One region of the Klebsiella quasivariicola genome, then DNA from elsewhere that is predicted to be linked to it. Evidence: riboswitches for the same ligand, from Rfam matches in the RefSeq annotation. Region 1 holds a riboswitch; the other holds the start of a gene.
The links. A riboswitch is a leader RNA that binds a small molecule or an ion and turns the genes downstream of it on or off. The one in region 1 is predicted to bind cobalamin.
Positions count from the first base shown of each region.

Region 2: another riboswitch for cobalamin. It lies ahead of B8P98_RS05055 (cobyrinate a,c-diamide synthase); the one in region 1 lies ahead of btuB (TonB-dependent vitamin B12 receptor BtuB).

Region 1 covers NZ_CP022823.1:5,383,155-5,389,780, reverse strand. The annotation lists gene oxyR (DNA-binding transcriptional regulator OxyR) at 1-151, shown strand, start outside; gene sthA (Si-specific NAD(P)(+) transhydrogenase) at 134-1,534, opposite strand; gene fabR (HTH-type transcriptional repressor FabR) at 1,731-2,366, shown strand; gene B8P98_RS27075 (YijD family membrane protein) at 2,382-2,741, shown strand; gene trmA (tRNA (uridine(54)-C5)-methyltransferase TrmA) at 2,792-3,892, opposite strand; cobalamin riboswitch at 4,007-4,193, shown strand; gene btuB (TonB-dependent vitamin B12 receptor BtuB) at 4,259-6,097, shown strand; gene murI (glutamate racemase) at 6,042-6,626, shown strand, end outside.
Region 2 covers NZ_CP022823.1:994,838-1,001,463, reverse strand. The annotation lists gene cbiD (cobalt-precorrin-5B (C(1))-methyltransferase CbiD) at 1-1,023, opposite strand, end outside; gene B8P98_RS05065 (cobalt-precorrin-8 methylmutase) at 1,020-1,655, opposite strand; gene cbiB (adenosylcobinamide-phosphate synthase CbiB) at 1,666-2,625, opposite strand; gene B8P98_RS05055 (cobyrinate a,c-diamide synthase) at 2,622-3,998, opposite strand; cobalamin riboswitch at 4,092-4,269, opposite strand; gene pocR (transcriptional regulator PocR) at 4,550-5,461, opposite strand; gene pduF (propanediol diffusion facilitator PduF) at 5,665-6,474, opposite strand.

The DNA.
Region 1 (6,626 bases):
CCTGCCGTGCATTAAGCCAGAGCCAAGACGCACCATCGGTCTGGTTTACCGTCCAGGCTCGCCGCTGCGCAGCCGCTATGAACATCTGGCGGAGGCCATCCGCGGTACGATGGATGGCCATTTCGACAAGGCGTTAAAACAGGCGGTTTAAGCCGTTCAGCGCGGCGACCCGGTACGCTTCCGCCATGGTCGGGTAGTTAAAGGTGGTGTTGACGAAGTACTCAATGGTGTTGCCACCACCTTTCTGCTCCATGATCGCCTGGCCGATATGAATAATTTCGGCCGCGCGCTCGCCAAAGCAGTGAATGCCAAGGATCTCCTTGGTTTCCCGATGGAACAGGATCTTCAGGGTTCCCACGCTCATGCCAACAATTTGCGCCCGCGCCAGGTGTTTAAACTGGGCGCGGCCCACCTCATACGGCACTTTCATCGCCGTCAGCTGCTGCTCGGTTTTCCCGACGGAGCTGATTTCCGGAATGGTATAGATCCCGGTCGGGATATCTTCAATCAGATGCGCTGAGGCTTCACCTTTCACCAGCGCCTGGGCGGCAATGCGCCCTTGATCGTAAGCGGCAGAAGCCAGACTCGGATAGCCGATGACATCGCCAACCGCATAAATGTGCGGAAGGGCGGTCTGGTACATGCTGTTAACCTTCAGCTGGCCGCGGCTGTCGGTCTGCAGACCGATATTTTCCAGCGCCAGGGTGTCGGTGTTGCCGGTGCGGCCGTTAGCGTACAGCAGACAATCGGCCTTCAGCTTTTTGCCGGACTTCAGGTGCATGATCACCCCGTCATCCACCCCCTCAATTTTCTCATACTCCTCGTTATGGCGAATGACCACGCCGCTGTTCCAGAAGTGATAAGAGAGCGAATCGGACATCTCCTGATCGAGGAAGGCCAGCAGACGATCGCGGGTGTTGATCAGATCGACTTTCACCTCCATGCCGCGGAAGATCGACGCATATTCACAACCGATCACCCCGGCGCCGTAAATGATCACATGGCGCGGCTCATGCTGCAGGCTGAGAATCGAATCGCTGTCATAGATGCGCGGGTGGTGGAAATCGACATCCGCCGGATGGTAGGGGCGAGATCCGCAGGCGATAACGAATTTCTCCGCAGTCACTGTCTCGACCGTGCCGTCATGACACTCCAGCGCCAGGGTATGTTCATCCACGAAATGGGCATTGCCCTGCAGAATTTCACAGTGGTTGCGCTCATAGAATCCCTGGCGCATGTGAGTCTGTTGGTTAATGACGCTGTCGGCATGGTTAAGGATGTCGGCGAAAGAAGAGCGAAGAAGGCGGGAGTGGTCGCTGTAGAGGGGGTTTTGGTTAAACTCGATAATACGGCTGACGGCATGGCGGAGGGCTTTCGACGGGATGGTGCCCCAGTGGGTGCAACCGCCGCCGACATTATGGTAGCGCTCGATGACGGCAACGCGTGCTCCCTGTTTCACCAGTCCCATAGCGGCGCCTTCCCCGCCAGGACCGGAACCAATCACTATTGCATCATAATCCCAAGAGTGTGACATGGCATTACTCACCTGTTTTATACATAAAATAAACACGATGATAACATTCGCTGCGCTTTAACCCAATTATCGTTGTGCTTTTTTGCAGCATAAAAGCAGAAACGGCTCGTAAACAATCATTCACAATCCAGTGCAAACCGATTAGTTTTAATCTCTGGTATAGTGCCAGCAGGGCTATTGGAAGGATTCATACATCGTGATGGGCGTAAGAGCACAACAAAAAGAAAAAACCCGCCGTTCGCTGGTGGAAGCGGCATTCAGCCAACTTAGCGCTGAGCGGAGTTTCGCCAGCCTGAGCTTGCGTGAAGTGGCCCGGGAAGCAGGGATCGCGCCGACGTCCTTTTATCGTCATTTTCGCGACGTCGATGAGCTGGGCCTGACGATGGTCGATGAGAGCGGACTGATGCTGCGCCAGCTGATGCGCCAGGCGCGCCAGCGGATTGCTAAAGGCGGCAGCGTGATCCGCACCTCGGTCTCCACCTTTATGGAATTTATCGGTAACAACCCGAACGCCTTCCGCCTGCTGCTGCGAGAACGTTCGGGAACTTCTGCGGCGTTTCGCGCCGCCGTCGCACGCGAGATCCAGCACTTTATTGCGGAACTTGCCGACTATTTAGAACTCGAAAACCATATGCCGCGCGCCTTTACCGAAGCGCAGGCTGAAGCTATGGTCACCATCGTTTTTAGCGCTGGCGCGGAAGCGCTGGATGTCGGCCCTGAACAGCGCCGACAGCTGGAAGAACGGTTGGTACTGCAGCTCAGAATGATCTCGAAAGGCGCGTATTACTGGTATCGCCGTGAACAAGAAAAAATGTCACATCATTCCGAATAACGTGAAGGACGAGCAATGAAACACTCAGTTCAAGATAAAGGTACGCTGCTGCTGGCGCTGATTGCCGGCTTATCCATCAATGGCGCCTTTGCGGCGCTATTCAGTTCGATAGTTCCGTTTTCCGTCTTCCCTATTTTGTCACTGCTGCTGACGGTCTACTGTTTGCATCAGCGCTATCAGAATCGCAGTATGCCCGTTGGGCTACCAGGTCTGGCTGCCGCCTTTTTTATTCTCGGGGTGCTGCTGTACAGCACCGTTGTGCGTGCGGAGTATCCTGATATCGGCTCCAACTTCTTCCCGGCCGTCCTGTCCGTTGCGATGGTCTTCTGGATCGGCTACAAAATGCGTAACCGCAAACATACAGCAGCTGAGTAAGCTGCCAACCATAAAAAAACCGGCAACAGAGCATTGCCGGTTTTTTTGGCCTATTTCCGGGTCAGCAGGACGCCGCACTCCATGTGATGGGTGTAGGGGAACTGATCGAACAGCGCCAGCCGGGTAACGTTGTGCGTCTGGCTTAGCGTCTCCAGATTGCGGCACAGTGTTTCCGGGTTGCATGAAATGTACAGAATGCGTGGATAGGCCTGCACCATTTTTTCCGTTTCGCTGTCCAGTCCGCTACGCGGCGGATCGACGAAAATGGTCTCGCACTGATAGCTTTGCAGATCGATCCCCTGCAGCCGGTTGAACTCACGTACGCCGTTCATCGCCTGAGTAAACTCTTCCGCCGCCATGCGGATAATCTGTACGTTGTCGATATGGTTAGCGGCGATGTTGTACTGCGCTGCAGCCACCGACGGTTTGGCGATTTCGGTAGCCAGCACGCGATCGAAATTACGCGCCAGCGCCAGCGAGAAGTTGCCGTTGCCGCAGTATAATTCCAGCAGGTCGCCGGTCGCCCCTTTGGTGACATCCAGTGCCCACTCCAGCATCTGAATATTCATGGCCGCGTTCGGCTGGGTAAAGCTGTTTTCCACCTGACGGTAGATCATCTCCCGCCCGCCAACCGGCAGGCGCTCATCTATATAGTCCTGATCAAGCTCGATTTTGGTCTTGGTCGCGCGTCCAATCAGATGCACATTGAGCCCCTGGGCGCGCAGGGCGTCACGCAGCGCCTCCGCTTGCTCACGCCAGGCATCGTCCAGCTTTTTATGGTACAGCAGCGAAACGACCGCCTGGTTGCTGAGGGTGGTCAGATAATCAATCTGGAACAGCTTATGGCGCAGCACGGGATTGTTGCGCACGCCCTCCAGCATGGCGGTCATCAGCTGATTGATGAGCGCGCTGGCGGCCGGAAAACTGTCCACGCGAATCCGCGACCGGGTCTGCTGATCGAAAATAATATGGTACAGATCGTCGCCATCATGCCACAGACGGAACTCGGCGCGCATGCGGTAGTGGCTGACCGGCGAACGAAACACTTCCGGAACCGGCGCGGCAAAAGGCGCCATCATGGTTTGCAAACGGACGACTTTTTCTGCCAGCTGCGCTTCGTATTGTTCGGTAGGAAGGTGTTCGGGGGTCATGATGCATCCTGAATAAAATAAGTACGCGGGGATTGTAGGGAAAGCGCCGGGGATGTCCAGCCTCGAATGTGGCGGGAAATATAATTAGCAGTCTGGACATCTATATGAGTCTAATTGTAGCATTCGCCTACCGGTCCTGTGAGTTAAAAGGGAACCCAGTGGAAATCTGGGGCTGACGCGCAGCGGTAAGGAAGGTGAGAAATGAGCGCACTCGGTGCAGACACTGCGGCTAGCCGTGGGAAGTCATTATTTCTTGAAACAGCCTCCAAGCCCGAAGACCTGCCGGAATACGTCGCACTGGGTTTTATCGTCGCGAGCAAATGATAAAACCTGCGGCATCCTTTTTCTGTTTCGGATGCTTTTACAATGATTAAAAAAGCTTCGCTGATGACGGCCTTATCCGTCACGGCATTTTCCGGCTGGGCGCAGGATAGCAATTCAGATACGTTAGTGGTGACAGCAAACCGTTTTCAACAACCGGTAAATACCGTGCTGGCGCCGACCGACATTGTGACGCGCGATGATATCGACCGCTGGCAGTCCAAAGATTTAAACGATGTGATGCGTCGTCTTCCCGGGGTTGATATTTCCCGCAACGGCGGCATGGGGCAGAGTGCTTCGCTGTATGTCCGGGGGACGGAGGCTCGCCACGTGCTGGTGCTGATCGACGGTGTGCCGATGGCGCGTCCGGGTATCTCCAACGGCGTAGATATTAGTCAGATCCCTATCTCACTGGTCCAGCGGGTGGAATATATCCGTGGCCCGCGCTCCGCGGTTTACGGCTCCGGAGCGATCGGCGGGGTGGTGAACATTATCACCATGACCGACGCTGAACGTTCGCAAATCAACGCCGGCGCGGGCACGAACGGCTATCAGTCCTATGACGGCGCTTTTAACAAGCGGTTTGGCAACACGCTGGTTACCGCTGCTGGCGCCTATCAGACCACCAAAGGGTTTAACGTCCAGCCGAATTCCTCTTATAGCGGCGACAGCGATCGCGACGGCTACCGCAATAAAATGCTGTGGGGCGGGGTACAGCATCAGTTCGATGACAACTTCTCGGGGTTCTTCCGCGGATACGGCTATTCCGCCAACGCTGACTATGACCAGGGTAACTGGGGCTACGCAGGCGGAAACGATGAAGACCAGTCCTACACCCAGTCCTGGGATACCGGTTTGCACTATCACTCCGGAATTTACTCCTCCCAGCTGATTGCGAACTATCAGCGTATTAAGGATTACAACTACAGCAGCGACGCTGGCCGCTATGCCGCGGGCACCACCCTGGATGATATGGAACAGCGCTATATCCAGTGGGGAAATAATGTTGTGGTGGGGCATGGCGCGGTGAGCGGCGGCGTAGACTGGAAACAAGAGAAGCTGAAATCCAGCGGAACGACCAGTACCGACGTGTATAAGCGTGACACCACCGGTCTTTATCTGACGGGCCAGCAGCAGATCGATAGCGTGACGCTGGAAGCTTCCGGCCGTGAGGATCATGACGAGCAGTTTGGCTGGCACGGTACGTGGCAGACGGCGGCAGGCTGGGAATTTATCGACGGTTATCGGACAACGCTCTCGTACGGTACAGGATTCCTCGCACCGTCCCTCGGGCAGCAGTACGGCGCAGAACGCTATGGCATTGCCTCCAACCCGAACCTGAAACCCGAGGAGTCGAAGCAGTGGGAAGCCGGGCTGGAAGGGTTAACGGGGCCACTCGACTGGCGTCTCTCCGCGTATCGCTATGAGATTCAGAACCTCATCGATTACAACAACAACGCCTATTACAACGTCAAGTCGGCGACGATTAAGGGGCTGGAATGGACGGGGAATGTCACCACCGGGCCGGTGGAGCATCATCTGACGCTGCAGTATGTTGACCCTCGCGACGATGAAACCAACAAGATCCTCTATCGCCGGGCGAAGCAGCAGGTGAAATACGAGCTGAACGGTCAGGTCTACGATCTGGGGTGGGATGTGACGTATCACTACATCGGCAAACGCTACGATTATGATTACGACAACTCGCGTACCGTCAATATGGGTGGGTTGAGCCTCTGGGATGTCGGTTTATCGTATCCCGTCACCTCACACCTGACAGTTCGTGGTAAAATAGCCAACCTGTTCGATAAAGATTACGAGACAGTTTATGGCTACCAATCTGCAGGACGGGAATACACCTTGTCTGGCAGCTACACCTTCTGATCCACGTCCCACCGTGCTGGTGTTTGATTCCGGCGTCGGTGGGTTGTCGGTTTATAATGAGATTCGGCAGCTGCTGCCGAATCTGCATTACATCTATGCTTTCGATAACGTTGCTTTCCCGTACGGTGAGAAGAGCGAAGAGTTTATCGTTGAGCGCGTGCTGGAAATTGTCACTGCCGTTCAGCAGCGCTACCCTCTGGCGCTGGCCGTGATCGCCTGTAATACCGCCAGTACCGTCTCCCTGCCTGCCCTGCGTGAAAAGTTTGCCTTTCCCGTCGTTGGCGTGGTGCCAGCGATTAAACCCGCCGCCCGCCTGACGGCGAACGGGATTGTCGGCCTGCTGGCGACCCGCGGTACCGTTAAGCGTCCTTATACCCGTGAGCTGATTGACCGCTTTGCCAATGAATGCCGGATTGAAATGCTGGGGTCAGCGGAGCTGGTGGAGCTGGCGGAAGCGAAACTGCACGGCGAGCCTGTGCCGTTAGAAGAACTGCGCCGCATCCTGCGCCCGTGGCTGCGGATGCAGGAG
Region 2 (6,626 bases), 1.2 Mb from region 1:
CTCGAGAACGCGCTGGCAGATTCGCTCAGCCAGATGGTTATAGAGGCGCTGGTATCCCCAGGCGTCGATATGCTCCATTGCCGCTTCGGTGGTGTCGCACTCGCTGACCAGCGTCAGCAGCGGCAGCGGCGCGCCAAGCAGCGCCAGATGGGCGACGAGGGTTTCCATCCGCGCATCGGCGATATGGCTGTGGGTATGAAAGATCCCGGCGGCGATTTTGATCAGTTTGCCGGGGTGGCCGATGAGCACAATCTGGCGAAAACCGAGCCGAACCGCCTCTTCAATCATGTAGCCGACGAAGTTGCTCATGGTGACCACTATCTGCGGGTCGATGCCCATCTGCTCGCGGACAAAGCGCTCACCGTGGTTGCCCGGCACCAGCACCACGCGCTCCAGCCCGGCGGCGCGTTTTATCTCCAGCTCGAGGGAGAGCGAGCGTTTCCAGCTCTCTTCCGACATCGGGGTGACGATCCCGGTGGTGCCGATAATCGAGATGCCGCCGAGGATCCCCAGCCGGGCGTTATAGGTTTTTTGCGCGCGGCTTGCGCCTTCCGGGGCAAAGATCTCCACCTGCGCGCCGCGGGAAGGGCCAATCGCTTCGCGCACGGCGGTCTCGATGGTGTGCCGCGGAGTACGGTTTATCGCCGGGCTGCCTGTCGGCAGGCCGATCCCTTTGCGGGTCACCGTGCCGATGCCCTCGCCGCCCAACAGGCTAATCTCTCCGCTGTCATTGAGGGTCACCCGGGCAAAAATCAGCATGCCGTGGGTGGCGTCGACATCATCGCCGCCGTCTTTACGGATCGCGGCGACCGCCTGCTGCCCTTCGACGTGCGGAGACTCGACGTTCAGGCACAGGGTGACGCCGGAGGGGGTGACGATCGAGACCTGGTGGATCAGATGCTGGCGCATCACCATCAGCGCCGCCACTTTTGCCGCCGCCGTGGCGCAGGAGCCGGTGGTGTAGCCCTTGCGCAGCGCTTTGCCGTGATGCCACACCGGGGCGTCAAAGGTCTGATCGCTCATTGCGCCTCCCGCAGGTGGTAAAGCAGAGCGTTCACAATCGCTGCCGCCACGTTGCTACCCCCTTTGCGGCCGAGCGCGGCGATGGCCGGCAGGCCGCTCTCGCTGAGCGCCGCTTTCGACTCCGCCGCGCCGACGAACCCGACCGGCACCCCCACCACGCCGCCGATGGCCGTCTCGCGATGTTCCAGCAGGCGAAACAGCGCGGTTGGCGCATTGCCGAAGACGAACACTTTCTCCCCGGGCTCCTGCACCGCAATATCCACCGCCGCCATCGAGCGGGTCATCCCCCGGCTCTGTGCCTCGCGCACCACCCGCGGGTCGCTGATATAACAGCGGCATTCGCCGCCAAAGCGGGCCAGCAGGGTTTTGTTGATCCCGGACAGCGCCATGGTGGTATCGGTATACAGCGTGCAGGGCCGGCTCAACGCCTCGCTCAGCGCGATCAGGGCATCCGGAGAAAACCACAGAATATCCAGCCAGTCGAAGTCAGCGGTGGTGTGGATCACCCGCTTGATAATCGCCTCGTGCAGTGGGCTGGCAAAATGGTAGTCCGGCCGCGTTTCGGCGATGATCTCGCTGATGATGTCGAAGCTTTTTGCCTCGATCGCCTGCGGTTGTTGTATGTACTGCATCAGGTTCTCCTCAGGCTGCGCCGACCAGCCAGTAGCGCACGCCGATAAACAGCGCCAGCGCCAGGGTTGACGCCACCCACATCAATCGAATGGTTCGGGAAATATCGCCCACCGCGATGTCGCGGACGGCGTCGCCTATCCAGGGCTTTTCAACGCGCTGGCCGAAGTAATCGTTCGGGCCGCCAAGGCGGATCCCCAGCGCGCCGGCGACGGTCGCTTCTGGCCAGGCACAGTTAGGACTGCTGTGCTGATAGCGATCGCGCCAGCCCGTGCGCAGCGCCCGGGCGCCATCTTCCCGACATAGCACCGCGGCAAGGCTGAACAGCAGCCAGCTCAGCCGGGCGGGAAGGAAGTTGGCCACATCATCAAGACGGGCGCTGACCATGCCGATCGCCCGGTATTTTTCGTGTTTGTAGCCGACCATGGAATCGAGGGTGTTGACCGCTTTATAGGCCATGGCCAGCGGCGCACCGCCAAGGAGCAGAAAAAAGAACGGCGCGATAATGCCATCCACCGTGTTTTCCGCCACGGTCTCCACCACCGCACGGTTGATCTGCGCAGGCTGGAGCTGAGAGGTGTCGCGCCCGACAATCCAGGAGAGCTTATGCCGGCTTTCGGCGAGATCCCCGGCCTGCAGCGGCCGGGCCACCGCCATCGCCGACTGCGCCAGGCAGCGCCCCGCCAGCGCAGTGAAGATCATCCACACCTCCACCAGCCATCCGAGCCAGGGATGGATCCCCCGCGCCAGCGCCAGTGCGCCCCAGGCCACACCCCATGTCAGCCCGGTCACCACCAGCCACATCACCCCGCCGCCGATACGCAGCGCCCGATCGCTATGGCAGACACGCCGCACCACGCGCTGGCTGACGGTAATCAGGCGGCCTATCCAGCGCACCGGGTGCGGCCAGTGCGGCGGATCGCCAATGACGACATCAAGTATCCAGGCCACACACCAGGCGAGAAGGGTCATTGCGCCCTCCTTGCTGCCCGCAGCCAGTGGTTGAGCATGGTGGGACGCTGGGCAAAGTGGACATGGAGATAGCTGGCAAAGGCGCTGCCGGACTGCCATCCTCCCTGCCACTGCTGGAGCGTCTTACCATCACGCTGTTTACGGCAGGCCAGTACGGCAGCGGTGGCGGGAGAAAAATCGGAGTAATGAAATTCATGGCCACGCAGCCACTCGCCGGGCGCGGCCAGCAGCGTCTGCTGCTGTGCCTGCGCTTCGCAGTAGCCGAACCGGGTCAGACGCGTCCCCATTCGGCTGTGTCCGGGAATAATATCCGCCATCGCGTAGCGCTCGCCACCGGTGACCTCCAGGGTCGTGCCCAGATACATCAGGCCGCCGCACTCGGCGTAGATTGCCACTCCGCGCCGGTGCGCCGCGCGAAGCTGCGCCAGCATCTCGTGGTTGGCAGACAGCCCGGCCGCGTGCAGCTCCGGGTAGCCGCCGCCGAGCCAGATCATCTGGCAGGCCGGAAGCTGGCGATCGCGCAGTGGGCTAAAGCGCACAATCTTCACGCCGCAGCGCGCCAGCAGCGCCAGGTTATCAGGGTAATAAAAATTGAAGGCCTCATCGTCGGCGAGGGCCAGCGTCAGTCCTTCGCCGGCATCGGCGGCAAGCGTCTCCCCCCACTCGCCCACCGGCAAGGTCGCTAGTTCGCTGATGGCCAGCAGCCGGTCTATGTCGAGGGTGCGCCCCAGCTGGCTGGCAAAATCCCGCCATGCCTGCTGATTGACCACCGACTCGCGGGCGGTGACCAGCCCCAGATGCCGCTCGGGCAGCGCTACGCCTTCCACGCGCGGCACATAGCCGAGCACTGGCACCTGACAGTAGCGCTCAATGGCGCTTTTCAATAGCTGGAAGTGCGCGTCGCTGTTAACGCGATTGACGATAACGCCGGCAATGTTGAGGGCAGGATCAAAGTGCTGAAAGCCCATCACCGTGGCGGCGATGGAGGTCGACACCGCTTTGCCATCGACCAGCAAAATCACCGGGCAGCCAAGCTGCTTAGCCATCGCCGCGCTGCTGCAATAGTTGGGGTCGGTGCCGTAGCCGTCATACAGGCCCATCACCCCCTCGATAACCGCGATGTCGGCCTGCTGCAACTGTTCGGTAAACAGCGCGTTGAGTATCGGGGTGGGAAGCATAAAGCTGTCGAGATTGCGGGAGGCGACGCCGCTGATGGCGGTGTGCCAGGCGGTGTCCAGGTAATCAGGCCCTACTTTACAGGGTTGCACCCGCATACCGCGCTGTTGGAGCAAGCTGAGCAGGCCGAGCGTAACGGTGGTTTTGCCACAACCGCTGCCGGTACCCGCAAGAATGAACGCACGCCTGGTTACCATACCCTGTCCTGTCCAGGTGGTCAGGGTATAGCTGCACGCATGCCTGGTCCTGCGACCACGCACCGCTAAGCCACCCACTTCCCACCGAAGTTGTTGGTCAGTTACCGGCAGGCAGGTCTTCTGGCTTAGCCTCGTTCTCGCCCGCCCTTCCCAATCTTTCGATCAGTGGTTTTTGCGGGGTCGTCAGCATCACAGCAGCGGGGGCTGCGGGGGATTTACACCCCCTTCCCTGACACCTGGTTGGTGTCGAACCTGTCGGTTTTTTTCGCCGATGCGCCCTGCATCGACGGCTAATGCTTTATGTTTTGTTTTACCGTTTCATCACTCGTCACAATGACGTCAGTGAGGGAAACCGGTTTGTAATAATCAGTAGTCTCGTATTAACGGACACTCTATCCCATCACAAAAATAAAAACTGGTGTAGTTTATCCCTCGAATATCACTATTTTGTTGCGCTATGACAATTTATTGCTCTACTGTCGTTTTTTTCATTTTATAATGATGAAGATACTCCGGGATATCAAAAATCGGCAATAGCAAAATATTGTCATTTAAAAAGACTCAGTTTGTGATCCGGCATTAATTTGCTGACGAAATGCCTGCGGCGTGACCTGATAGGTCTGGCGAAACACTTTGCAAAAATAGCTGGTTTGCGAAAAACCTAAATTCCGCGCGATGCTGGCAATGCTCCAGTCGCTGTGGCATAGCAGCTCTTTTGCGCTCGCCATTCGCTGCTGATTGATCCAGGCGTTAAAGCCGATCCCCTGATATTTTTTAAACAATTTACTGAAATAGTATGGGCTAAGATAGACGTGCGCCGCCACATCCTCCAGACGCAGTTCATCGGAGAGATGCGCGTCGATATAGCGCAGCGCCTTCTTCATTTTGCCGTCGTGCGGCGAGGGCGCCCGGTTGCTTTGCGCCGGGTCGTTCTGTGACGGATTATCTTTGATGACCACGAAATTAAGCTGTTTTTTCAGACAATTTTCCACAATCAACTTTAGCAAATCCGCCGAGGCGATAACCCGGGAATAGTCCATCTCAGGCACATTGCGGAACGCCTGAACCAGCGCCGGATCGTTCTGCCAGCGGTCATCAACGTTCAGGATATCAACCAGTTCAACATCATTGCTCAGACGAACCTGACCACAGAGCACGAAGCCGACCAGGTGGCCGGCGATCACCAGCGGTATGGAAAAATCGGTTAAGCCCGCGTGGCAGCGGTAGATGCACAGTTGGTCATTTTTCGAGGCTTCCAGTCCGCCGCAGCGGTCGCTCATGCGACAGCGTCCGCTGTGCTCCGGGTGCTGACGCATCAGCTGGCAAAACGGCGTGAAATTAAACAGTTCAGAAATCTCATCACCGTGAATATTGACGACCACAACCGCCAGACTGGTGGCTTGCGCAAAATCCTGTGCGATTTTATTGATGAGTTCTGAGTTCAGGGTACTCGCAGAAATCATGATAAAACCCCTCAGTTAATTTTTTGTTATAAATAAAACATATTTTTCATATTTACCTTTTTTAGCATCAGATCCCGTCGACGATAAAAAAGTGCATTGACAATAACAAAAGTCTCCCAACCCGGGGAGACTTTTTGAGCGGTTCGTGATATCGGTTCATGAAAATAGCCTGGCTATTTCACTGATACATTCCTTCTATGACGTTAACGCGTATTTTCTTCCTCCACACAGGTATGACAGGGCAGATTATTGGCAATGAGAAAACGATAAATTGCAGCGCCGAGGCAGGCCCCCAACAACGGCGCGATGACAGGCACGATAAAATAGGGAATATCTCTTCCCCCGGTCATGGCGATATTGCCCCACCCGGCAAGCCAGGTGAACAATTTCGGACCAAAATCGCGCGCTGGATTCATCGCGAAGCCGGTAAGTGGCCCGGTCGAGGCACCGATCACCGCCACCAGTATACCAATCAACAGCGGCGCCAGTGGCCCCTTGGGTACGCCGTTACCATCATCGGTGAGCGCCATGATCATTCCCATCAGCATCGAGGTGATTACCACCTCCACCAGCGCCGCATGCCAGACGCTCAGCTCAGGCGCTGGATAAGTACTGAAAATGCTGGCCAGCTGCAGGCTTTCCAGGCTGCCGCGCACCATATGATGCACCGTTTCAAAGTGCGTAAACAGGGTGCTGTAAAGTATCCAGGCCAGTACAGCGCCGCCAAACGCGCCGGCGACCTGAGCCACGATATAAGGCACCACTTTTCTGCCCGGGAAGCAGGCAAACAGCCACAGCGCCACGGTGACCGCGGGGTTAAGGTGCCCCCCCGAAATGCCGGCGGTCAGATATACCGCCAGAGAAATACCCAGTCCCCAGATAATACAGATCTCCCACAGCCCCAGGCTGGCGCCGGTCAGTTTCAGGGCGCTCAGGCAGCAGATACCAAAAAACAGAAACAGCCCGGTGCCTAAAAACTCGGCAATGCATTGCGCGCGTAAAGAACCATTCATTGTGACACCTCGTGACGAAGTTCGTGTCCAGGCCAGCCAACCATCCGCTGGCTCGTTGGGTACGGCGAGGCCCACTATAGAAACCGGCGGCGGCAAAGTGTTGGCATCCTGCTAAAAACAGGCGGCGTAAAGTCGCCGAAGAAGAATAATTT